DNA from 4 places in the Halomonas sp. DP4Y7-1 genome. Region 1 is predicted to be linked to each of the others. Evidence: predicted binding sites of a transcription regulator. Region 1 holds the regulator's gene; each other region holds the start of a gene.
The links. Region 1 encodes FNR, which switches genes on or off when oxygen is low (the NO sensors DNR and NnrR bind a similar motif). Its sites were predicted from a motif close to TTGATNTANATCAA; they were not measured.
Positions count from the first base shown of each region.

Region 2: the regulator FNR is predicted to act here: its motif matches at 2,880-2,893, upstream of ccoM (cytochrome c oxidase subunit CcoM).
Region 3: the regulator FNR is predicted to act here: its motif matches at 3,561-3,574, upstream of petA (ubiquinol-cytochrome c reductase iron-sulfur subunit).
Region 4: the regulator FNR is predicted to act here: its motif matches at 1,253-1,266, upstream of KUV72_RS13405 (OmpW/AlkL family protein).

Region 1 covers NZ_JAHVKS010000002.1:353,862-359,592, reverse strand. The annotation lists gene KUV72_RS05200 (3'-5' exonuclease) at 1-38, shown strand, start outside; gene KUV72_RS05195 (hypothetical protein) at 124-363, shown strand; gene ttcA (tRNA 2-thiocytidine(32) synthetase TtcA) at 593-1,516, shown strand; gene fnr (fumarate/nitrate reduction transcriptional regulator Fnr) at 1,767-2,507, opposite strand; gene KUV72_RS05180 (sulfite exporter TauE/SafE family protein) at 2,666-3,352, opposite strand; gene ccoS (cbb3-type cytochrome oxidase assembly protein CcoS) at 3,362-3,601, opposite strand; gene KUV72_RS05170 (heavy metal translocating P-type ATPase) at 3,598-5,731, opposite strand, start outside.
Region 2 covers NZ_JAHVKS010000004.1:273,539-279,269, forward strand. The annotation lists gene KUV72_RS10195 (SEC-C domain-containing protein) at 1-54, shown strand, start outside; gene KUV72_RS10200 (AmpG family muropeptide MFS transporter) at 115-1,479, opposite strand; gene rfaH (transcription/translation regulatory transformer protein RfaH) at 1,686-2,228, shown strand; gene KUV72_RS10210 (peptidylprolyl isomerase) at 2,254-2,760, shown strand; gene ccoM (cytochrome c oxidase subunit CcoM) at 2,956-3,069, shown strand; gene KUV72_RS10215 (proline--tRNA ligase) at 3,296-5,017, opposite strand; gene KUV72_RS10220 (hypothetical protein) at 5,493-5,731, shown strand, end outside.
Region 3 covers NZ_JAHVKS010000004.1:143,560-149,290, forward strand. The annotation lists gene KUV72_RS09620 (Nif3-like dinuclear metal center hexameric protein) at 1-20, shown strand, start outside; gene KUV72_RS09625 (YhcB family protein) at 192-623, opposite strand; gene zapE (cell division protein ZapE) at 828-1,994, shown strand; gene rplM (50S ribosomal protein L13) at 2,237-2,665, shown strand; gene rpsI (30S ribosomal protein S9) at 2,679-3,068, shown strand; gene petA (ubiquinol-cytochrome c reductase iron-sulfur subunit) at 3,729-4,328, shown strand; gene KUV72_RS09650 (cytochrome b) at 4,328-5,587, shown strand; gene KUV72_RS09655 (cytochrome c1) at 5,587-5,731, shown strand, end outside.
Region 4 covers NZ_JAHVKS010000006.1:252,617-258,347, forward strand. The annotation lists gene KUV72_RS13400 (OmpW/AlkL family protein) at 530-1,138, shown strand; gene KUV72_RS13405 (OmpW/AlkL family protein) at 1,341-1,982, shown strand; gene KUV72_RS13410 (gamma-glutamylcyclotransferase family protein) at 2,094-2,594, opposite strand; gene KUV72_RS13415 (YqcC family protein) at 2,760-3,104, opposite strand; gene KUV72_RS13420 (amino acid ABC transporter ATP-binding protein) at 3,168-3,926, opposite strand; gene KUV72_RS13425 (amino acid ABC transporter permease) at 3,923-4,597, opposite strand; gene KUV72_RS13430 (amino acid ABC transporter substrate-binding protein) at 4,615-5,361, opposite strand.

The DNA.
Region 1 (5,731 bases):
GGCTGGACGCCGACGCGCTGGCCGAGTCGTCCCGATGATTCCATCCACGCCGCTGTCACGACGCGTGACCTGGGACGAGCGGCGTGTCAGGTGCCGTAGTCACCGTAATGGGGAGATCTTTGCATGAGCCTTCATGGTCTGATGATGTTGCTTGAGCCGACCTTGCTATCGCTTGGCCTGTTGGCTGTGATGGTGGCTTACTGCCAGTACTATCGCCGCACCCGTGACCTGTGGGGGATGGTCAAGTTCTGGGAGAAGCGTCTGACGCTGACGGTGAGTGAGCACGCCTGGCAACGCTTCGGCATCTTGCTGCTGTTGCTTGGTGTGGTGGCGCGCTATCTGCTGGCACTACAAGTCGTCTAGCCACAGGTCGTCTTGTCACAGGTCCTCTCTTCACAGGGCGGCTAGTCACAGGGCGGCTAGTCACAGGGCGGCTAGTCACAGGGCGGCTAGTCAAAAGCACCTTGGCCCAGGACACGCGGTTGTGAACCAGCGTAATCGCAGGGGTGAGTGGTTGCTGACTTCTTCGCCTGTGGCGGACGTGAGTGATAGACTAGCGGGTCTTCATTTTCAGCCGTGATGTGCCCTGCCCATGTCTGCTCAGCCCGCTTCCGCCTCCCTGTTTGATCCCCGTGTCCTCGACCGTCGTGATGCCGCGTCCCCGGCAGCTGACGACGAGCGCGCCCAGGCCAAGGCCAAGCGCGAGTTCAACAAGCTGCAGAAGCGTCTGCGGCGTCAGACCGGCAACGCCATCATCGATTACGGCATGATTCAGGAAGGCGACAAGGTCATGGTATGCCTGTCCGGCGGCAAGGACAGCTACACCATGCTCGAGATTCTTCGCAGCCTGCAGCGCAATGCGCCGGTGAACTTCTCCCTGGTGGCGGTCAACCTCGACCAGAAGCAGCCCGGCTTTCCCGAGCACGTGCTACCGGACTACCTGGACAGCATTGGCGTGGACTACCACATCCTCGAGCGTGACACCTACTCGGTGGTGAAGGAAAAGACCCCCGAGGGCAAGACCACCTGCGCGCTGTGCTCGCGACTGCGCCGAGGGTCGCTGTACGGTTTTGCGGAAGAGATCGGTGCGACCAAGATTGCCCTGGGACACCACCGCGAGGATATTCTCGAGACGCTGTTCCTCAACATGTTCTTCGGGGGAAGTCTCAAGGCCATGCCGCCCAAGCTGCTGTCCGATGATGGCAAGAACATTGTCATCCGGCCGCTGGCGTACTGCCGCGAGGCGGACATCCAGGCCTACAGCGATGCCATGGCCTTTCCGATCATTCCCTGCAACCTCTGCGGTTCGCAGCCCAACCTGCAGCGCCAGGTGGTGAAGGAAATGCTGGCAGAGTGGGAGGCCAAGCACCCAGGGCGCCTGGAGAGCATGTTCAAGGCCGTGACCAACGTGGCACCCTCGCAGCTGGCAGACCGCGAGCTGTTCGACTTTGAAGGTCTGGAGGCCGTGCAGGCGCATCGCCAGGCTCGGCGTATTGATATCGTTGACGCCGACTAAGCTCGCCTGAACAAGCCTTGCTGAAAAGGCACTGCTGAAGCGCGAAGCGAGCTAGGGCCACATCACGCAGTGGCCCTCTTCAATGCCTGAACGCTCGTCCCGATAAGATAGCAAGAGGCCGCATCCTGGGATGCGGCCTCTCTTGTTGATGGAGTCGGTATATCGTCGCCCTACCTAGGGGGGCTGGGCTCGTGGCGTGGCACGACGTCTATCGGTCGCTGTCGGCCCCAGGCCCTGTCAGCGCCGCGGATCAGCTGGCGTCGGTGTCAGCCAGGTTCGACAGTGAGGCGAGGTCCAGGATATTGACCTCCCGTCCAGAGACCGCCACTAGGTCCTGCTGTTGAAAGCGCCCCAGAATGCGGCTGACCGTTTCGACGGCTAGTCCCAGGTGGTTGCCGATATCTGCCCGGGACATGGACAGGCGGAAGCTGAACGGCGAGTAGCCGCGGCGGCGGAAACGGTCCGACAGTCCGAGGAAGAAGCAGGCCAGTCGTTGGTCAGCGGTCTTGCGCGACAGCAGCTGCATCATGCGTCGATCTTCGCGCAGCTCCTTGCTGAGGGTGCGGAACAGTTGCGCGCGTAGTTCCGGCAGCGTCTGGGTCAGGGCGTCAAGGCGATCGAAGGGAATCTCGCATACGGTCGTGGTCTCGAGTGCCACCACGCTGCCGGGATATCTGCCATCGTCGATGCCGTCCAGGCCGACCAGCTCACTGGGCAAGAAGAAGTTGGTCAACTGCGCTTCGCCACTACCTTCGGTGGTGATCTGCTTGAGGCTGCCGGAGCGAACCGCGAAGACGCTGGTGAAGCGATCTCCCTGCTCGACCAGGCGAGTGCCCTTCTTGATCGGAGGATGACGGCGGATAATGGAATCGAAGCGCTCGAGGTCAGCGGTCTCCAGCGACAACGGAAGGCACAGGGAGCTCAAGCTGCAGGACTCGCAACGAGTCTCATGTAGCATGGGGCGCCGTCGATCTTGGGCCGATGGACTCATTCGCAGCTCCTGTGGGTCTGGGGTTCATGATGAGCAAAGCATGTAGGAAACTGGCTTTCCCTTGCTGCATGCTATTGTCGCTATTCTACACACAGATATTAGGCCAAAGGTGCATATACCTCTTTTGCCTCAATAATCTGGCGGCGATATGATAATCGTCAATTTCCTACAATTTGTAGGATATTCCACACAGCTAAACCGACAATCATGCCCGCTGCCATAAATCGTGTGGCAGAGTGTGCCAGCAAACTCTGCAGCTGACGCGCAGCAATCCCTGTTGTCACCAGTGCCGGTAGCGTCCCCAGGCCAAAGCAGAGCATGAGTAGTGCTCCACGGGCAGGGTCTGCGATGGCCATGCTCCATGCCAGCATGGAATACACCAGGCCACAGGGCAGCCAGCCCCAGATGGCCCCGAGTGCAACCGCCTGAGGTAGCTTGACCACTGGCAACAGGCGACGTCCTGCTGGCTCCAGGTACCTCCACAGGCGCTGGCCCAATGCCTCCAGCCAGCGTAGCCCTTTCCACAGGTTGGCAATGTAAAGCGCCATCGTGATCAGCATCAGGCTGGCAACCACCTGCAGCAGGTCCCGCATGCCCGGTGCCAGCGCCACCACAGAGCCTAGGCTTGCGACCATAGCGCCTGCCAGGCAGTAGCTGAACAGACGTCCCGAGTTGTAGCCAAGTAGTAAAATTCCTACACGAACAGGGTGGCGCATGCTCGGGGGAATGGCAAAGGTCAGGGCGCTCATTATACCGCCGCACATGCCGATGCAATGTGCTCCGCCAAGCAGCCCGAAGACAAAAGCCGCCATCGCGGGCGGCAGGTCTAGACCTACTGGGTTCATGCGTTCTGCTCAGGATCCAGGGGGTGGCGTGGAATCATGTTCGTCGGCTGTTGTGTCATCGACCGGTGTCTCTTTTGCCGGCTTTCTGGATGGGTTCGATGTCGGCGGGTCTTCGTCCTCGAACAGGATGCGATAGGCAGGACCCTCCAGATCGTCGAATTGATCGTTGCGGACCGCCCAGAAAAACGCCCATACCGCCAGACTCAACAGGATCAGCGACAGCGGTATCAACAGATAGAGAATGTTCATTGAGCATGCGCCGCTACGGCAAGACGTGAGGGTGATGGCGGCGCCGCGCGTCTCAGGCGAAGGGCATTGCCTATGACCAGCAGCGAGCTGATCGACATGCCGATGGCGGCGAGCCACGGAGGCACGAAGCCCAACGCGGCGGCGGGCAGCGCGACGACGTTGTAGAGCACTGACCAGGCGAGGTTCTGGCGAATGATGCGGCGCGTCTGGCGTGCGCTATGGATAGCCTGGACGATACGCTCCAGCGGCTCGCCGAGCAAGATCAGGTCGGCGCGAGTGCGGGTCAGGTCACTGGCGCCAGCAACGGCAATGGCGAGATCCGCCCCGGCCAGAACGGGCACATCGTTGATGCCATCTCCCACCATGGCAACGACCTCTCCCGCTTGCTGACGCTTGCGGACCAATGTGAGCTTGTCCTCGGGACTGGCATTGCCGTGCCACTGCGCTACCCCCAGCTGATCGGCCAGTGGCTGAACGTTGCCGGGGCGATCGCCGGACAGGATCTCGATCTCGATACCCGCGTCGCGGATAGCCGCAAGGGTCATGGCGGCGTCTGTGCGGGGCTGGTCGTGTAGCTGGAACCAGGCGACAGCCTGCCCCTCGCATGCCAGCAGCAGCCACAGGCCGTCGCCTGGTACGTCGAGGGGGTGCTGGCTGGCCAGGGCAAAGTCCGGGCGCCCAAGGCGCCAACACTGCCCAGCCACGTAACCTTCCACGCCCTGACCGGGCACGTTGCGAATGTCGCTGGCCGTGACTCGGGCGTCGCGCCAGGGCCGGAAGGCATGGGCGACCGGGTGCTCCGAGCCGACTTCCAACGCAGCGGCCAGCTGACGAGGGTCGATGCCTGCAAGGCAGTCTGCCGTGAGGCGTCGGTGCTCGGCCAGGCGCAGCTGACCTCGAGTCAAGGTGCCGGTCTTGTCAAAGATGATGCGGTCGAGGCGGGCCAGGGTTTCCAGCGCATCGGCGCGAGCGACCAGCACGCCGGCGCGACGCAGACGCCCGTGGGCGACGGTCAAGGCGGTAGGCGTGGCCAGTGCCAAGGCGCAGGGACAGGTGACGACAAGTACCGACAGGGTGACCCACAGGCTGCGACTGGGGTCGATCCACCACCAGGCCATGGCGACCAGCGTGGTGATGATCAGCAGATTCAGGACAAAGCGGTGAGACACCTGCTCTGCCACCTTGGCGATACGCGGGCGATGGGCAAAGGCTCGGTCGGTAAGGTCGAGGATGCCCGCTGCGCGGGTCGCGTCCCCGACACGCAGGACGTCGAGCTCCACCGGGCTGTCGATGCATAGCGTGCCAGCGTGAACGATATCGCCCTGTCGTCGTAGTGAGGGCAGCGACTCACCGGTCAGCAGCGATTCGTCGATCTGTGCCACGCCTGATGTCAGGACACCGTCAGCCGGAATCAGTGAGCCAGGACTGACGCGCACGCGATCACCCGGTTCGAGCTTGCTGGCGGGAATGACTCGTTCGTCGCCATTGGCCTCGACGCGCACTGCAGCGCTGGGCAAGGCGCTGGCCAGAACGTTGCCCTGGCGCCCGTAGTGGGCGCGGGCGCGGGATTCCAGATAGCGACCGAACAGCAGGAAGAAGGTGAACATGCTGACCGAATCGAAGTAGCGATCTCCCGATTGGCTGACCACCGACCAGCAGCTCGCCAGGTAGGCGCCACCGATGGCCAGGGAGACGGGTACATCCATGCCGAGTATGCGCGAGCGTACGTCCCGCAAGGCGCCAAGGAAGAACGGTTGAGCGGCATACAGCACGACAGGCGTCGTCAGCGCCAGTGATAGCCAGGCAAACAGCTGGTCGAAATCGGCGCTGAGGTCCCCGCTGTCAACGTAGTGGGGGATCGAGAACATCAGCACCTGCATCATGCCTACCGCTGCCACTATCAAGCGGCGAACCATCTGGCGCGACTGGTGCTTGAGACGCAGTTGAGCCTGATCGGGTTCGTAGGGTTGCGAGGGGTAACCGATGGCCGCCATCTCGGCAAGAATGCGTGACAGCGTCAGCTGGCTCGGGTCCCAGCTCACCTGCAGGCGATGTTGTGACAGATTGACGGCGCTGCTGGCCAGACCATCGAGAGCGTTCAGGCGATGCTCGATCAACCAGGCGCAGGCG
Region 2 (5,731 bases), on a different contig from region 1:
CGGACGACTCCAGGGGCGCTGGACTGGTTGCAGGAACGCGGTTCTCGCCGCTGAAGTGACCGCCCGGCGAGCGAACGTCAGCCGCACCTTTGCGTCTGACGTTCGCTACCGGTATCAGGCCTCGGCGCTGGAGGGCTCTTCCTTCACATAATACCGTTTGATCCACAGCGCCATCGCCACCGCCGGAAGGCCAAGAAGCGAGGCCAGCACGAAGAAGCTGGGGTAGCCCCAACCCTCCACGACCAGCCCGCCAAAGCCTGACAGAAACTTGCCAGGCAAGGTCATCAGTGACGAGAACAGCGCATATTGAGTGGCCGTGTAAGCGCGAGACGTCAGGCTTGAAAGAAACGCCACGAACACCACGCTGGCCAGACCGTTGCTGAGGTTATCGCCCATGATGGTCAGCACCAGCAATTCTTTCTGAGCGCCGCTCATGGCGAGCCAGGTAAACATAAGGTTGGTGAGCACGGTGGCGGCAGCCCCTATCACCAAGATGCGTCCGATGCCGAAGCGCACGACCAGGACCCCGCCGAGCAGTCCCCCCAGTAGGCTCATGACCACGCCAAACACCTTGGTCACGGTGGCGATGGTGTCCAGGCTGAAGCCCAGGTCAACGTAGAGCGGATAGGCCATCGACGCCATCGCCAGGTCGCTGATGCGGTAGATGCCGATGAACACCAGCAGTCCCAGGGCACCTAGCCCAAAGCGCGAGAAGAAATCCAGGAAAGGACAGACCACCGAGCCGATCAGCCAGGCTCCGGTGCGCCTGAACCAGGCGGGTTGGCCTTGGCTGGCACGCAGGAAGCTCCTGACCCTGGGTTCTGCGCTGAGGCGCTGTGCCAGGGGCTTGCGGGGAGGCTCGGGGCGCAGCAGCACGGTGATCATGCCAATGGCGGTCAGTGCGGCCATGCACTGATAGGACAGTTGCCAGGAGCCCAGGTCGGCCAGGTACAAGGCTCCTGCGCCCGCCATGATCAGGCCACCGCGATAGCCAATGATGTAAGTCGAAGCCATGGCTGCCTGCACATCGTCTTCCGCTGACTCGATGCGAAAGGCGTCGATGGCGATGTCCTGGGTGGCGGAGCCGAAGGCGACCATCAGGGCGAACAGCGCCACGCTGCCAAGTTGCTGTGCAGGATCAAGCGTTGATAGGCCCACCAGTCCGGCCATCATCAGTGTCTGGCCGGCCAGCATCCAGCTGCGTCGCTGGCCCAGCCAGCGTGTCAGCAGAGGCAACCGAAAGGCGTCGACCACAGGCGCCCAGAAGAACTTTATCGAATACAGCAGTCCTATCCATGAGAAGAAGCCGATGGCTGCCACCTCAACCCCGGAGGTGCGCAGCCAAGTCGTCAGGGTGGAAAACACCAGCAGGAACGGAAGGCCGGCAGAGAAGCCCAGAAACAGCATGGCCAGTACAGGCGGCCGCAGATAGACGCCAAGGGCCTCGATCCAGCGGCGCATGGCCGAAGGGGTGGGCATGTGAAAGCCTCCTTGCATGATGGTCGGCGATCCGAATGGTAAAATGCGCTCAGTATCCCGGCGCTGCTCGGCGAATTGTTGCAAAGCCGCAGGGACGATACCAGCGGCGCGCGACAAGCCGCGTCGGTGGCGAGCCGGAAACTGAGACCAAGACAGGCCCCCAGGTCATATCCTTGTCCGCCTGGTGGGTGCCCGGAAGGAGTTACATGAGTCACAGCATCAACGAGACGGTCACTGGTGGCGATTCCACGCCGCGCTGGTACGTGATCCAGTGCAAGGGTGGAGAGTCCTTTCGCGCCGCTCAGCATCTGGCCAATCAGGGCTACGAACTCTTCCATCCGGTGCTTGAAGTGCAGAAGAAGCGCCGCAACAAGCTGACCTGGGTCGAAGAGCCACTATTTCCTTACTACCTGTTTCTTCGCCTCGACCAGGTCGAAAGCAACTGGCGCCCCATTCGCTCGACCCGGGGGGTGCTGAAGATCGTCACCTTCGGCCTGTCGATGCCGGTACCGGTCAGCGACGAGCTGGTCGAGCTGTTGCGTCGGCACGGGCAAGAGAAGGACGAAGGCCCGGGGCAGCTGTATTTCCGCGCCGGCGAGAGCGTCGAAATCACCGACGGTCCGTTCAAGGACCTGAAGGCAGTGTTCGATAGCCACAAGGGAGAGGAGCGCGCCATCGTGCTGCTCAACATGCTGCATCGCCAACAGCGCCTTGAAATGCCTGTCGCCGCCTTGAAGCGTCAGGACTGAGACTTATCTCCGAAAGGAACGCATCATGAAGATTGCCCCTCAGAAAGTGGCCCAGCTCCATTATGTGCTCAGTAATAGCCACGGTGAGGTGCTCGACGACTCGCGTCAGCGAGGCGAGCCACTGGAATACCTTCACGGCCACGACAACCTGATGGCGGGGCTCGAGCGAGCGCTCGAAGCGACCGAGCCGGGTTCTCGTGTCGATGTCACCCTGGCCCCTGACGAAGCATACGGACGCAGGGATGAGTCTCTGGTCCGTGAGGTGGGGCGTCAGGCGTTCCCCGCGGCGGAATTGCGCCCTGGGATGTGTTTTCAGACCCCCGGCGATGCCGGTCCCCAGATCGTCACCGTGGTCGAGGTGAAGGACACCACGGTGGTGATCGACACCAATCACCCACTGGCGGGGCAGACCCTGCGCTATCAGGTCGAGGTGCTGGAGGTACGCGACGCGACCCGCGCGGAACTGGCGAAGGGGCACCCACTGCCCGCGGGTACCGAAGCCTCATCGGTGGAAGATCGCAAGGTGCTGTAGGCCGCTGGCTGACCACCGCCTGCGCTGTCCGCGACCGCCAGAAAAAGCCGCCCTTGGGCGGCTTTCGCGTGAATGGACGACGGCTGATATGGCGGCGGGCGAATGTCGCACAGGGACCCTTGACTCAGGTCAGCACAATTCATCAGGAGGGCGGCTAAGCTTGAACCATCAACACAGCAAGGGGAGGGCAGGGCCATGTATCTCGATGATGCAGTGATCTTCGGTCTGGGGGCTGTCGCCCTTTCTGTGGTCTTCATGGCGGGCTGGATCGCCTTTGTCATTCGCGACAGTCATCGTCGCAAGCGATAGGTTCCGCGTAGACAGGTTGGGTGTCATGTGCACAGCACCCAGCCATTGACCAGCGTCAGGGGAGGGGGAGTCATCCCCCTTTTTCAACCGGCCCTTCGGGGCCGGTTTTTTTATCTGCAGGATTCGCAGCACGGCATGAGCAGCCCTGCGGCTGTCGCGTCGCCGCCAGATCAGACCTGTGCCAACGGCCCGGACGCCTCAGCGCCCGGGACCGTTGAGGGCCCTGTTACAGGGCGATACGCTGCTTGAGGAAGTCGACGATGGCGTCGGCGGGCACCATGGTGGCGTCACTGTCGCGGCGCCCCTTGTACTCAAGCTCGCCCTTGTCCAGGCTACGGTCTCCCACGACCAGGCGATGGGGAAGGCCCATCAGCTCCTGGTCGGCAAAGCGCACGCCGGGACGCAGATCACGATCATCCAGCAGCACGTCGAAGCCTGCCGCGGTGAGCTCGTCATGCAGGCGATCGGCCGTTTCGCGCACGCGCTGGGACTTGTGTGCGTTCATCGGCACAATGGCCACATGGAAGGGGGCGATCGCATCGGGCCAGATGATGCCGTTGTCGTCGTGGTTCTGCTCGATGGCAGAAGCCACCACCCGGGTCACACCAATGCCGTAGCAGCCCATCCACGGGTGGATGGCACGACCTTCGTCACCGAGCACGGTGGCATTCATGGCTTCGCTGTACTTGCGGCCCAGCTGGAACACGTGACCGACCTCGATACCGCGCTTGATCGACAGTATCCCCTTGCCGTCCGGCGAGGGGTCGCCTTCGACCACATTGCGGATGTCGGCCACCTGGGGCAGCGCCACATCACGCTCCCAGTTGATGCCGAAGTAGTGCTTGCCGTCGACGTTGGCGCCGGCGCCGAAGTCGCTCATCAGCGCGACGCTGCGGTCGATCACGATCGGCATGTCGAGTCCCACCGGTCCCAGTGAGCCAGGCCCTGCGCCAACTGCAGCACGGATCTCTTCTTCGCTTGCCATGGTCAGCGGGGTGGCCACCTGCTCCAGATGCTCGGCCTTGACCTCGTTGAGCTCGTGGTCGCCGCGCACCAGCAGCGCCACCAGACCGCCTTCGCTGCCCTTGACCATCAGTGTCTTGATGGTCTTTTCGATGGCAAGGCCATGCTGTTCCACCAGGGTGGCGATGGTCTTGGCGTTGGGGGTGTCGACCAGACGCAGCTCCTCGCTGGGCGCTGCACGGCTGGCGTCACTGCCCAGCGGCGCCGGCAGCGCTTCAGCCTTCTCCATGTTGGCGGCGTAGCTGGACTCGGTGGAGAACACGATGTCGTCTTCGCCGGAGTCGGCCAGTACATGGAACTCGTGGGAGCCGGTGCCACCGATGGAGCCGTTGTCGGCGATCACCGGACGGAAGTCGAGACCCAACCGCGTGAAGATGCGCACATAGGCGTCATACATCTTCTGGTAGGTATCCTTGAGGGACGCCTCGTCCTGATGGAAAGAGTAGGCGTCCTTCATGATGAACTCGCGCGAGCGCATGACCCCGAAGCGCGGACGAATCTCGTCACGGAACTTGGTCTGAATCTGGTAGAAGTTGGCGGGCAGCTGCTTGTAGCTGGCAATTTCCTTGCGCACCAGGTCGGTAATGACTTCTTCATGGGTCGGGCCGACACAGTAGTCGCGCTGGTGCCGGTCCTTGAGGCGCAGCAGCTCAGGTCCATACTGCTCCCAGCGGCCAGACTCCTGCCACAGCTCGGCGGGCTGTACGGCAGGCATCAGCAGCTCCTGGGCACCGGCGCGATCCATTTCCTCGCGCACGACCCGTTCCACCTTGCGCAGAGTGCGCAGGCCCAGTGGCAGCCAGGTGTACAGGCCAGAGGTCAGACGGCGGATCATGCCCGCACGCAGCATCAGCTGGTGGCTGACGACTTCAGCGTCGGCAGGCGTTTCCTTGAGGGTACTGATCAGCAGGTCGGTGGCGCGCATGGGTCCGCAGATTCCTTCACATCGAGTCGATAGATCGTAGAGCGTCGAGGGATACGGCAGAGTCTTCTATTGCCGGTGATCAGGCGCTGCCTGATATCGGTCGACGCTCGCAATGGAGAGTGTGGTGTGTTGACGATGTCACTCATCAAAAGTGTCGAGCATTGTACGGTGAAGCTGTCGCGGCGGCAAAACAGCGTCATCCAGGGAAGCCAATCTTGGCAGCCTGCACAACGCCAGACCACCGTTGGTGCGAACCGGAATCTACGTACCGCAGCGGAGTCGACAGCGGGAGTGCTGCGCAGCGTTGGCCAGGTCAGCTAAGTGGTGCAGAAAAACGTGCTAGGATGCGTGCGAGTTTTCTCATGGAAGATGTCGCCAAGGCGGCGGGATGGCCTCCACGGCCGCCCCAGGCAGCGATATCGACCTTGTTACCATCGCGTTACCATCGCGCTAGAAACTGCAAAGGAAGTTGTTCATGTTACGTCCACCCCGTCTGCTTACCGGCCTGGTCCTGGCCACTACCCTGACCTCACTCGCCGGCTGCGGCACCGTCTTTCATCCGGAGCGCAAGGGGCAGATCAGTGGACGTATCGACCCGGTGGTGGCCGTTGCCAACGGTGTGGGCCTGCTGTTCTTCATCGTGCCTGGCGTGATTGCCTACGCGGTAGATTTCTCCAACGGCACGATCTACCTGCCCGGTACCAGCACCACCTC
Region 3 (5,731 bases), on a different contig from region 1:
ATATCGACAATCCTGCCTGACGCCATGTCGTAACAGGAAAGATAGCAAGGGATGCGCTATATGAGCGTCTGGGCGGACCATGTGGTGCGGGCCCGGCGTCACCCTCGGCTTATGTCGACAGCCCTACGCAAGAGCCCGCATTATGCGGGCTCTTGCTGTTATGCGGGCGGGAGTGCGGTTAGCGGCTAGGGTCAGAAACGAGGCGGACGCGGCTCGTCCTCATTGGCGCTGCGCAGGCCGAAGTCTTCGGACAGTGTGCCACGGTTGCCGTCGGCGTAATCGCGAGGAATCGATAGATCTTCCTCGGCGGCAGCGGTGGGCTGCACGGTGTTCTCCTGGCTGATGGCCGTGCTGCCCAGCTGTTGGGCGGAGTCATGCAGCTGGCGGTTGAGTGCCTGTGCGTCCTGGCAGACTTTTTGTGTTAGCTGCTCCATGCGCTGAAGGTGCTCATCAACACCGTCCTTCCACTCGGTCAGCTGGCGTTCGCGTTCGGTCAGCTTGAGGCGCATGCGCTGGGCGCTTCGGGCGCCACCATTGAGCAGGTGGTAACCCAGTGCGCCGAGGCCGATGCCTGCCACCAGGCAAGCCGCTGCCAGGATCATGTTGAGGTTGCTTGGTTCCACTTGGTTCTCCCTGAGCACTTTCTGACGGCCGGGCGTCTCGCCCCGGGCGTCGGGCCATTATAGAGGCTTTGTCTCATAAAGGGTCAATGCCGTGTCCTGACCGTGGGCCCCGCCTGGGTGGTTACGCTCAGCACGGCGGTCCTGCCATTCTGTCGTGGTCTGCGTATAATGCGGCTCCGAACTTGTTGACAGCCAGGACGCTACATGAGCTCTTCTGTGTCGAGCGCAGGCCGCCCAGAAACCCCGCAGGAACGCTATCAGCGTGATCTGCAGCGCGCTGATTTTACCGAAGACGCCGCCCAGGCCAACGCAGTGGCGCAGCTGCAGCGGCTGTATGACGAGCTGGTCGCGGCGCCGACACCGCGAGCACCTCAAGCGGCGCAGCGAGGTCTGACATCGCGTCTCAAGGGATTGTTCGGGCGTGACCAGGCGCCGGAGAAGCCGCCGGTGCCCGACATTCGCGGTCTGTACTTCTGGGGAGGCGTCGGCCGCGGCAAGACGTATCTCGTCGATACGTTTTATGAGGCGTTGCCCTTTCCGCAAAAGATGCGGACGCATTTCCACCGGTTCATGCAGCGCGTCCACAACGAACTCGACCATTGCAAGGGCGAGAAGAACCCGCTGCGGTTGGTCGCCGGCAAGTTCGCGGAAGAGGCGCGAGTGATCTGCTTTGACGAGTTCTTCGTCAAGGACATTACCGATGCGATGATTCTGGCGAATTTGCTGGAGGCGCTGTTTGAGCGGGGGGTGGTGTTGGTGGCCACGTCCAACATCGTTCCTGATGACTTGTACAAGGACGGCTTGCAGCGGGCCCGTTTCCTGCCGGCGATCGACTTGCTCAATCGCCACTGTGAGGTGGTCAATGTCGACTCAGGCGTGGACTACCGTCTGCGTGCGTTGGAGCGGGCCGAGATTTTCCATCATCCCCTGGACGATGCGGCAGATCAGGAGCTTGAGCGCAGCTTTCGCGAGATCGCAGGCCAGGAGGGCGAGCATCAGGTGCCCGTCGAGGTCAATCATCGGGTTCTGCATGCCCGTCGTCTTCACGAGGACGTTGTCTGGTTCGACTTCCTCGAGCTATGCGACGGACCGCGCAGTCAGAACGATTACATCGAGCTGGCGCGCGAGTTCCATACGGTGCTGGTGTCCTGTGTGCGCAAGATGGACGGTGCCACCGACGATCAGGCTCGCCGCTTTATCAACATGGTCGACGAGTTCTATGATCGCGGCGTGAAGCTGCTGATGTCGGCTGAGGTGGAGGCCGAAGCGCTGTATCACGGGGGTAAGCTCGAGTTCGAGTTTGAGCGAACGCTATCGCGGCTGCAGGAAATGCAGTCACGGGAGTATCTGGCCTTGCCGCACAAGCCGTGAGCCACCGCCGTTGGCTGTCAGGAAAAGACCCCGCTGTAGAAACAGAGGGTGACGTCGAGCCTGTGGTTGTGTAGAATGCGCGCTCGCTCGACCGTTGTGCCGACACCCCGGTGGGTTGTGGTGTCGGGCAACCAAGAAAAATAGGGATGATCTCTGCACGGTGCTGCCTGGTGTCGCGAGTATTCAAGCGCTATCAGGAGAAGAGCCGGGAGATCCAACACATCGAATTGGTGATTTCATCCATGAAGACGTTCAGTGCTAAGCCGCAGTCCGTCCAGCGCGACTGGTATGTCGTCGATGCCGCGGACAAGACGCTCGGTCGTCTGGCTACCGAAATTGCTCGCCGCCTGCGTGGCAAGCACAAGCCGGAATACACTCCCCATGTGGACACCGGTGACTACATCGTCGTCATCAACGCCGAGAAGGTGAAGGTGACTGGCAACAAGGCCAGCGACAAGATGTACCACCGTCACACCGGTTACCCGGGTGGCCTGCGCTCCATGACCTTCAATCAGCTGATCGACCACGCGCCTGAGCGTGTCATCGAAGGCGCCGTCAAGGGCATGCTGCCGAAGGGCCCGCTGGGTCGTGCCATGCACGCCAAGCTCAAGGTCTACGCCGGTTCCGAACATCCGCACGCTGCCCAGCAGCCGCAAGAACTGAACATCTGAGGGAATCTTCGCCATGACACAGCAGTATTACGGTACCGGGCGCCGCAAGACCTCTACCGCGCGCGTCTTCCTGAAGCCGGGCACCGGCAAGATCACCGTCAACAGCCGTGACCTGAACGAATACTTCGGCCGTGTTACCGGTCGCATGGTGGTTCGTCAGCCGCTGGAACTGACCGAGACTCTCGAGCAGTTCGACGTCTACGTCACCGTCAAGGGCGGCGGCGGCAGTGCCCAGGCTGGCGCTATCCGTCACGGCATTACCCGTGCCCTGATGCAGTACAATGAAGACTTCCGCAAGCCGCTGCGCGCAGCTGGCTACGTCACTCGTGACGCACGTGAAGTCGAGCGTAAGAAGGTCGGTCTGCGCAAGGCGCGTCGTCGCCCGCAGTTCTCCAAGCGTTAATCGATACGCTTGCCGATCGCACAGCGCCCGGGCCATTGGCCCGGGCGCTGTCGTTTTCGGATGCGGTTTTTGCGCGTGTGCGCGTGGCGTCTACGTCGGTAACGAGCCCGAACTTGCTCCCAGGGGCTGTCGCTCCGTGCGTTTCTCGTGTCCTCTCTGCGTCTCCCGCTTCTTGTCGCTCTTCTTGTGCTTCTTCTTGTGTCTCTTCCTATCCCTTCCTATCGGTTTTTCTCTAGCTCGACCTCTGATGGTCTCCTTGCGCTGCCTCCTTCTTGCTAGCGTGCCTCCCTCTTGGTTTCCAGTGCGCTACCCCTTTTACCACGCTGCGTCTGCCGCGAGTGCTGCACCCGACCCGGCAGGGCGTGTTCCGCGATGCGACCGTTGATGACTTTTGTGCTGATCCGCTAGCCGTCCTGTGAGGCTGGAGTTGCGGCCTTGATGCGCTTGAGGCCCTTCTTTTGCCGCAGGGCGCTCGGGCACATCGTCATAAAGTTGTTCCATGTCAAATGTATGGGGCTTGCACGGGGTGTCTTGCCCGGAGGTCTTCTTGTGCGGGTGGGGGGGATTTCCTAACATACAAGCCACTTGTATCCGTGGTCACGGACATTCAAGGGACCGTGAAAACAACAACGGATAAAGTCTGATGGGAGAAACCAGATCATGGCAGACAACGGCGTGAACAAGGGGCGGCGCCGTTTCCTCGTGGGTGCTACCTCCGTGGTTGGGGCGGTCGGCACTGTCGGGGTAGCGGTTCCCTTTGTGGCATCCTGGCAGCCGAGTGCCAGAGCGCGGGCGGCAGGGGCTCCCGTTCAGGCGGATATCTCGAAGCTCGAGCCGGGGCAGAGAATGACCGTCGAGTGGCGCGGGCGGCCTGTATGGGTCATCAATCGCACTCCAGAGATGATTGAGCGAACCGAGGCGCTGGGAGAAGACGTGCTGGCCGACCCCGAGTCTGCCAAGCCGCAGCAGCCCGGCTATGCCGGAGGCCATTTGCGCTCCATTCGGCCTGAGATCGGGGTGCTGGTGGGGATCTGTACGCACCTTGGCTGCTCGCCGCTGTTCAAGCCCGAACCCAATGCCGAAGGGGTGGGGGTAGAAGACTGGCCGGGCGGCTTCTTCTGTCCTTGCCACGGTTCGCGTTTTGATCTGGCGGGCAGGGTCTTTCGCAACGTTCCCGCTCCCGTGAACCTGGAGGTTCCGCCCTATTACTTTGTCAACGAGTCGGTCATCGTGGTCGGTGAAGACGGGGAGGGTGCGTAATGGCAAATCCCAACAAGGCCAAGGCCGAGCGCGGTCTCATGCGCTGGATCGACGATAGATTCCCGGCGACCCAGATGTGGCAGGAGCATCTGTCAGAGTATTACGCGCCCAAGAACTTTAATTTCTGGTACTTCTTCGGATCCCTCGCTCTGCTGGTGCTGGTCAATCAGATTCTGACCGGCGTCTGGCTGACCATGAGTTTCAACCCCAGCGCCGAGGGCGCCTTTGCCTCCGTCGAATACATCATGCGGGATGTGGAGTACGGCTGGCTGATCCGCTACATGCACTCCACCGGCGCCTCGGCATTCTTCCTGGTGGTCTATCTGCACATGTTTCGTGGTCTGCTCTACGGCTCCTACAAGGCGCCCCGTGAGCTGGTCTGGATCTTCGGCATGGCGATCTATCTGGCGCTGATGGCCGAGGCTTTCATGGGTTACCTGCTGCCCTGGGGGCAGATGTCCTACTGGGGCGCTCAGGTCATCATTTCCCTGTTTTCCGCCATCCCCGGCATCGGTCCGGACCTGGCCCAGTGGGTACGCGGAGATTACTTGATCTCCGGGATTACCCTGAACCGCTTCTTTGCCCTGCACGTGGTGGCGCTGCCGATCGTGATCCTGGCATTGGTGGTGCTGCACATCATTGCGCTGCATGAAGTGGGCTCCAACAATCCTGATGGCATCGACATCAAGGCCAAGAAGGATGAAACCGGCAAACCGCTGGACGGGATACCCTTCCATCCCTACTACACGGTCAAGGACATTGTGGGTGTCGCCGTGTTCCTGTTTGTCTTCTGTGCGGTGATCTTCTACTTCCCCGAAGGTGGCGGGTATTTCCTCGAGAAGCCCAACTTCGAGCCGGCGAATCCCTTGAAGACCCCGGACCATATCGCGCCGGTCTGGTACTTCACGCCGTTCTACGCCATCCTGCGCGCGATTACCTTCTCGCTGTTCGGTCTTGATGCCAAGTTCCTCGGCGTCATCTTCATGGGGGCAGCCATTGCAGTGCTGTTCGTGCTGCCCTGGCTTGACCGCTCGCCGGTGCGCTCGATTCGCTACAAAGGCTGGATCTCGAAGATCATGCTGGTGCTGTTTGCCATCAGTTTCGTGATTCTTGGTGTGCTTGGGGTATTGCCGCCCACGGCAGGCCGCACGTTGCTCGCCCAGGTCTGCACGGTGATCTACTTCGCCTTCTTCCTGCTGATGCCGATCTATACCCGGCTGGAGAAGACCAAACCCGTTCCTGAAAGGGTGACTGGCTAATGAAAAAGCAACTGTTCGCACTGCTCTTCGCGCTAGTCCCCATGGCCGCCTTGGCCGCGGGCGGAGAGGGGGTGCATCTGCGCAGCATGTCACCGGACCTGGAAAACCAGGCGTCTCTGCAGAGCGGGATGAAGCTGTACGTGA
Region 4 (5,731 bases), on a different contig from region 1:
AGCAACCGGCTTCGGTTACGTCTGATCACAATGCCGCCCCCGCCATTGGTAGATGATTACCTCACAGTGAAGACGATTTCCGTCCGTTCAGCGAGGTTTCGCGTGGGCCACCCGTTGCCATTGCCCAGGTGTCCCCTGCTAGCCTGAGGCGTCGTCCACGGCAATTGACCGCCCCGTGTTGGCTTTCTCACTGCTGTCCCCTGGCCTTCCAGTCCTTGGCCTTCTGGCACCTGGACTTCTGGCCTCTAGCGTTTGCCCCTCGGGCCGTCGCTCCTGCGCCGTGGACTCAGCTTTTGTCTCGTGGCACTCCGCTGTTTGGCCCGTCACACACCCCAAATGTGCAAAAAAGTTGTACAGATTTGATTCAGTGACACGGTACCAGCTCGTTAGTTCCATAGTTTTTCGCTAGTTATCCCTATCGACTCGATTATTTATTTCTACAAGACATTTAGAAACACTGTTCGTAAACTGTGCCCTGTACAACATAGCTTCACCTTTCGAAGCCATAGGATCATCAAGGAGGTCCACCATGAAAATGACACGACTGATGGGAACCGCTGCTCTTCTCGCCACCACTGCTTTTGCTGCGCAGTCCGCCATGGCCTACCAGGCTGGTGACTTCTATGTGCGCGGTGGCTTTGAGAAGTCCGATCCCACTTCAGACAATGGTGACATCGCTGGTCAGGACATTGATGTCTCCGAAGAGAATGGATTTGCCTATGGCGCAGGTTACCTGTTCCACGACAAGTTCGGCGTCGAGCTGAACGGCTCCGAAGCCATGGAGCATGATATTGCTGTCGGCGGCGGCAACATTGGTAGCGTGGACCGCACCCCGGTCAACCTGATGCTCAACTACTACCCGCTGGGTGGCGTCGAAAACGCCCGTGTTCACCCCTACGTTGGCGTGGGCATGAACTACACCCACTTCTCGGACGAGAGCTTCAACGCCGAATTGGATAGCTCCTATGGCGCAGCCGCACAGGTTGGTCTTGACCTGAGCGTCACTGACAACCTGCTGGTGGGCACCTACGCACGCTACGCTGACGTCGACTCCGATATCGAAGTGAATGGCAGCGACGTCGGCGAAGCCGAAATCGATCCGATGACCATCGGTGCAGGCGTCACCTACCGCTTCTAACCAGAAGTAATTGAAAGACAGCGTCTGATTTCCATAGATCGCTGACACCACGGCGCCTGGCTTACCAGGCGCCGTTTTCGTTGGCCAATCCATTGGCATGAACCGAAAGAGGTATTGAGGCAGGTCAATAACTGCATTCTCACTACAGCATAGACTGGCTCACATCGGGTCCGCCCATTCGCCAGTACGCAAGGAGAACTGCATGCGCCATCCCCTGGTCACTACCGCACTGATTGCCACCCTTGGCTCCGCTGCCCTCATCAGCACACAAGCGCTTGCCGACTATGGCAAGGGCGACTTCTATACCCGCGTCGGTGTGGCCAAGGTCAAGCCTGACTCCGACAACGGGTCCTTGATGGGCGGCACCATGGACACCGATGTCCATGACGACAACGGTTTTGCCTTCACCCTCGGCTACCGCTTCCACGACAAGTTTGGCGTCGAACTGCTGGCCGCCGAGCCATTCGAACACGACGTGGACCTGAACGTGGGTGGCAACGATATTGGCGCGAGCGTCGAGCATCTGCCGCCGACTCTGACCGTGCAATACTATCCCTTCGGTGGCACCGCTTCCCGTGTCCAGCCCTATGCCGGCATCGGCGTCAACTACACCCACTTCTCTGATGAAGACATCGACCTTCAGGGTGCTGACCTGGACCTGGAAGAGTCCTGGGGCTGGGCTGGCCAGGCGGGCCTGGACCTGCTGATCGACGATCACTGGGCGGCCAACATGGCAGTGTGGTATCTGGATATCGACAGCGACGTCGATCTCAACGGCGAGGACATCGGCGAAATCGAGGTGGACCCCTACGTGATCATGGCCGGCATCAGCTACCGCTTCTGATCCAGAGCACGTCCGCATACATGCAGCGCCCGCTCCTGCCAGGCAGGCGCGGGCGCTGTGCTGTCGATGCCAGTGGCTGAGCCTGCGTGAGGCTCGAGCGAGGCAGCGGCTCTAGCGGGGATGGTGGCGAGAAAGTCCCAACCGCCCCAGGGTGGCATCATCGAGGTGCTCGACGGCCTCCACCGCTGCCAACGCCTGGTGGTAGCCCTCGCTCAGGAAGTCACGACCGGCCAGCAGGTGCTCGAGGTACTCGCGGGCGGGCTTGAGCCCCTCCCCCTGGCGCTCGGCGCTGGCGATATACACCCAGGCATCGATGACCCCCTCGGCGGTCTGCAGTGGCAAGCGCTGGCGCGTGTATTCATGGGGATAGCCTTCGAAGGGATCCATGGACGCGATCTGCTCAGGCACCATCAGCTCGAACAGAGCCCCTTCAACGCGCTCGCCAGCAGCGGGCACCACATTGGCGTGGGCAATTCCCGGTACTTTCGAGGCCTTGTTGAAACGCAGTGCGTATCCCTCAAGGGTCGCAGGCAACACGCGTCGCGTGTCTCCGATACGGGCCTCGACCCGTGCCAGGTTCATGTTACTGCCGTAGGCAAAGTACCAGGGCACGTTACGCTCCTCATCATCTTCGCGTGAGTGTTCATGACAGCGTCGGCTGACCTACTGGACGCTCTCTAGACCACTACCTAAAACGCTATCTAGAACACTATCTAGAACAGTATCCGCATCACGGTGCGCACCGGCGATACTCGCTCTGCCGAGGCTGGTGCGGTTTCAGTTGTCGGTGATCAAACGGTCAATGTCTTCCACCACCTTGCGCAGCAACACGCGATCCTGAGCGCTGGCCCCTTCCTGAATCAGATAGGCATCTACCGCAGGAGCGACATCACAGCTGGCGGGCAGCGCTGCCTGTTGATCTACCAGCACCTCAAGGCGTGCAATGAACACAAAGCGCAGCCATTGGGGCAGTGACATGGTGTCGATACAAAACGGCTGCTGACTGTTGAATGCCGCCGGCTCAGGCTTGTCCATGCGCCACATGTTGGCGGCTTTCATGGTGGCCTGAAGCTCCCTCAGGGCTGCGGCAAGATCCTCATGTACAGTGGGTTCGGTCGGCATACAGCCTCCCTGTCGTTAAAAATGAATAAGGTTGGGGCTCTGAAGCCAACGGACCGGCCCGCCCTAGCCGGGCGAGAGTGCGTCATCCGCAGGCAGCACCTTGCGTAGAAAATCGCGGGTCCGCGGATCCTGGGGCGATGTAAACAGCACCGAGGGTGGCCCCTGCTCGATAATGCGCCCACCTTCCATGAACACCACACGATCGGCCACGTCCCTCGCGAATGCCATCTCGTGGGTCACCACCAGCATGGTCTGTCGCTCCTGGGCCAGCTGCTTCATCAGTGCGAGCACTTCATCTACCCATTCAGGGTCCAGTGACGAGGTCGGTTCATCGAACAGAATGACCTCTGCCTGGGCGGCCATGGCACGACCAATACCCACGCGCTGCTGCTGCCCTCCAGAAAGCGATGCCGGATAGGCATCCGCCTTGTCCGCCATGCCGATGCGCTCGAGAATCTCGCGGGCACGGGCGTGGGCCTTGGCCTTGGGCCAGCGGTTGACGACAATCAAGCCCTCCGCGATGTTCTCCAGGGCAGTCTTGTTGGCGAACAGCGCGTAGTTCTGAAAGACGAAGGCAGTCCTGCGGCGAACTTCCAGGATGGAGGACTTGCTGGCAGATGCCAGGTCCAGGCTCAGCGAGCCCAGGGTAAGGCGTCCGCCATCAGGCCGCTCAAGAAAGTTGAGGCATCGCAGCAAGGTCGACTTGCCGGTACCGGACGGCCCGATGACCACGATAATCTCGCCCTGCTCGATGTTCAGGTCGATGCCATCAAGCACTCGCGTATCACCGAAGCGCTTGCTTAGCTGTTCTATCTTGATCATCGCCGATATGCCTCATTGAGTCGGTATTCGAGACGTCGCTGCAGCCACGCCAGCGCCTCCACAATGGCCCAATAAATCAGCGCGACGGTGATAAAGGCTTCGAAGTAGAGAAAACTGCCCGCCGCCTCTTTCTGGGTGGCTCCCATCAGCTCGGTAACGCCGAGAGTAAACGCCAGCGAGGTCGCCTTGATCATGTCGATGAAATAGTTCATCAACGTCGGCACGGCGATGCGAGTTGCCTGGGGCAACACGATCCGACGCATCAGCTGTCCATTGGTCATGCCCATCGACAGCGCGGCTTCGGTCTGGCTGCGGTCGACGCCGACAATGGCGGCACGTATGGACTCTGCCATATACGCGGAAAAATGCAGGGTCAGCCCCATGATGGTCGCGGTAATGCCATCAATAGCGGTCAGAAAGGACAGCGCTTGGGGCAGCCCGTAATAGAACAGGAAAAGCTGCACCAGCAGCGGCGTACCTCGAAAGAACGAGATAAACCACAGCGTCAATCCATTGAGCACCGGTATCTTGAGGACCCGAACCACCGCCAGCAGACTGGCAAGGGCCAGGGCCAGCACCATTCCAGCCAATGCCATGCCTAGCGTCAGCGGCAGATAGCTCAACAGAATGGGCACCAGCCCAAGCATGTAATCGAGATCGAGGAGCTTCATGTGCTGGCCACCCTCACTCAGGGCGTGGTGATGTCGGCATCAAACCAGCGCTGTGAAATCTCGCCGAGGGTGCCATTGTCACGCAGGGTCTCAAGCGCCTGATCCACCTGATCCCGCAGTGCCTCGTCTTCCTGGCGGAAGGGAAGCGCATTGCGAATCTCGGAAAACGGCTTGCCGGCGAGGGCCAACGGCAGCGGTTTCTCCTTGATCACCTGGGTCGCACTGACGCGGTCCATGACAAAGGCATCGACACGCCCGAGCGCGGTGTCCTGCTCGATATTGCTTTCGTAGGTGCGAATGTCCACCTCGTCAGCGAAAGGGAGCTCACGCAACAGCTGCTCGTAATTGGACCCCAGGTTGACGGCGACCGTCTTGCCTGCCAGGTCCTCGACACCGGTCACCTCGTCATTACCTTCCCGGGTGACCACCTGGGCGCCATCGTAGACATAGGGCGACGTAAACAGATACTTCTGTTCGCGCTCCTCAGTGATGGTGATCTGGTTGGCGATGGTGTCGATACGGCCCGACTCCAGCATGCCAAAGAGGCCTGAGAAATTGGCAGTGACGAACTCAACCTCAACGCCCATTTCGTCGGCCACCGCCTCCATGACGTCGACCTCGAATCCCTTCAAGGTGTCCTGTTCGACAAAGGTGAAGGGGAAATAACCACCCGACATGCCCACCTTGAGCGGATCAGCGTAGGCATTGCTGGCGAGACCGAGAGCACCAGCGATAGCGAGAGATGCGGCCAGTTGGCGAACCATGGACGACTCCTTCAAGACAGTAATGGACGGCAAAGGGAGAGACAGTTGGAGGCAACCTGAACAATTTCAACCAACGGCCCACCCTCGCCTCAGCATAATTTGGAATAAACGACCCCCATTATATTCCATTTAGATAGCAGGCGCAGTGGAAAAGCTGCCTAGCTGCCATAGCTCGCGGCTATGACCAGGAGACAACAGCCCTCCTGGCAACGCCTATCGCCTGGTCGGTCCCGCCCACAGCATCGACCTGGGACATCACAGCGGAGGAGCTATACGTGAAGAGACACCTGATGGAGCCTCCGGCAGCAGTGGTTAGGCGGCAAGAGCAGCCTTATCACTATCAACAGCGACAGGCATGACACCCACAGGG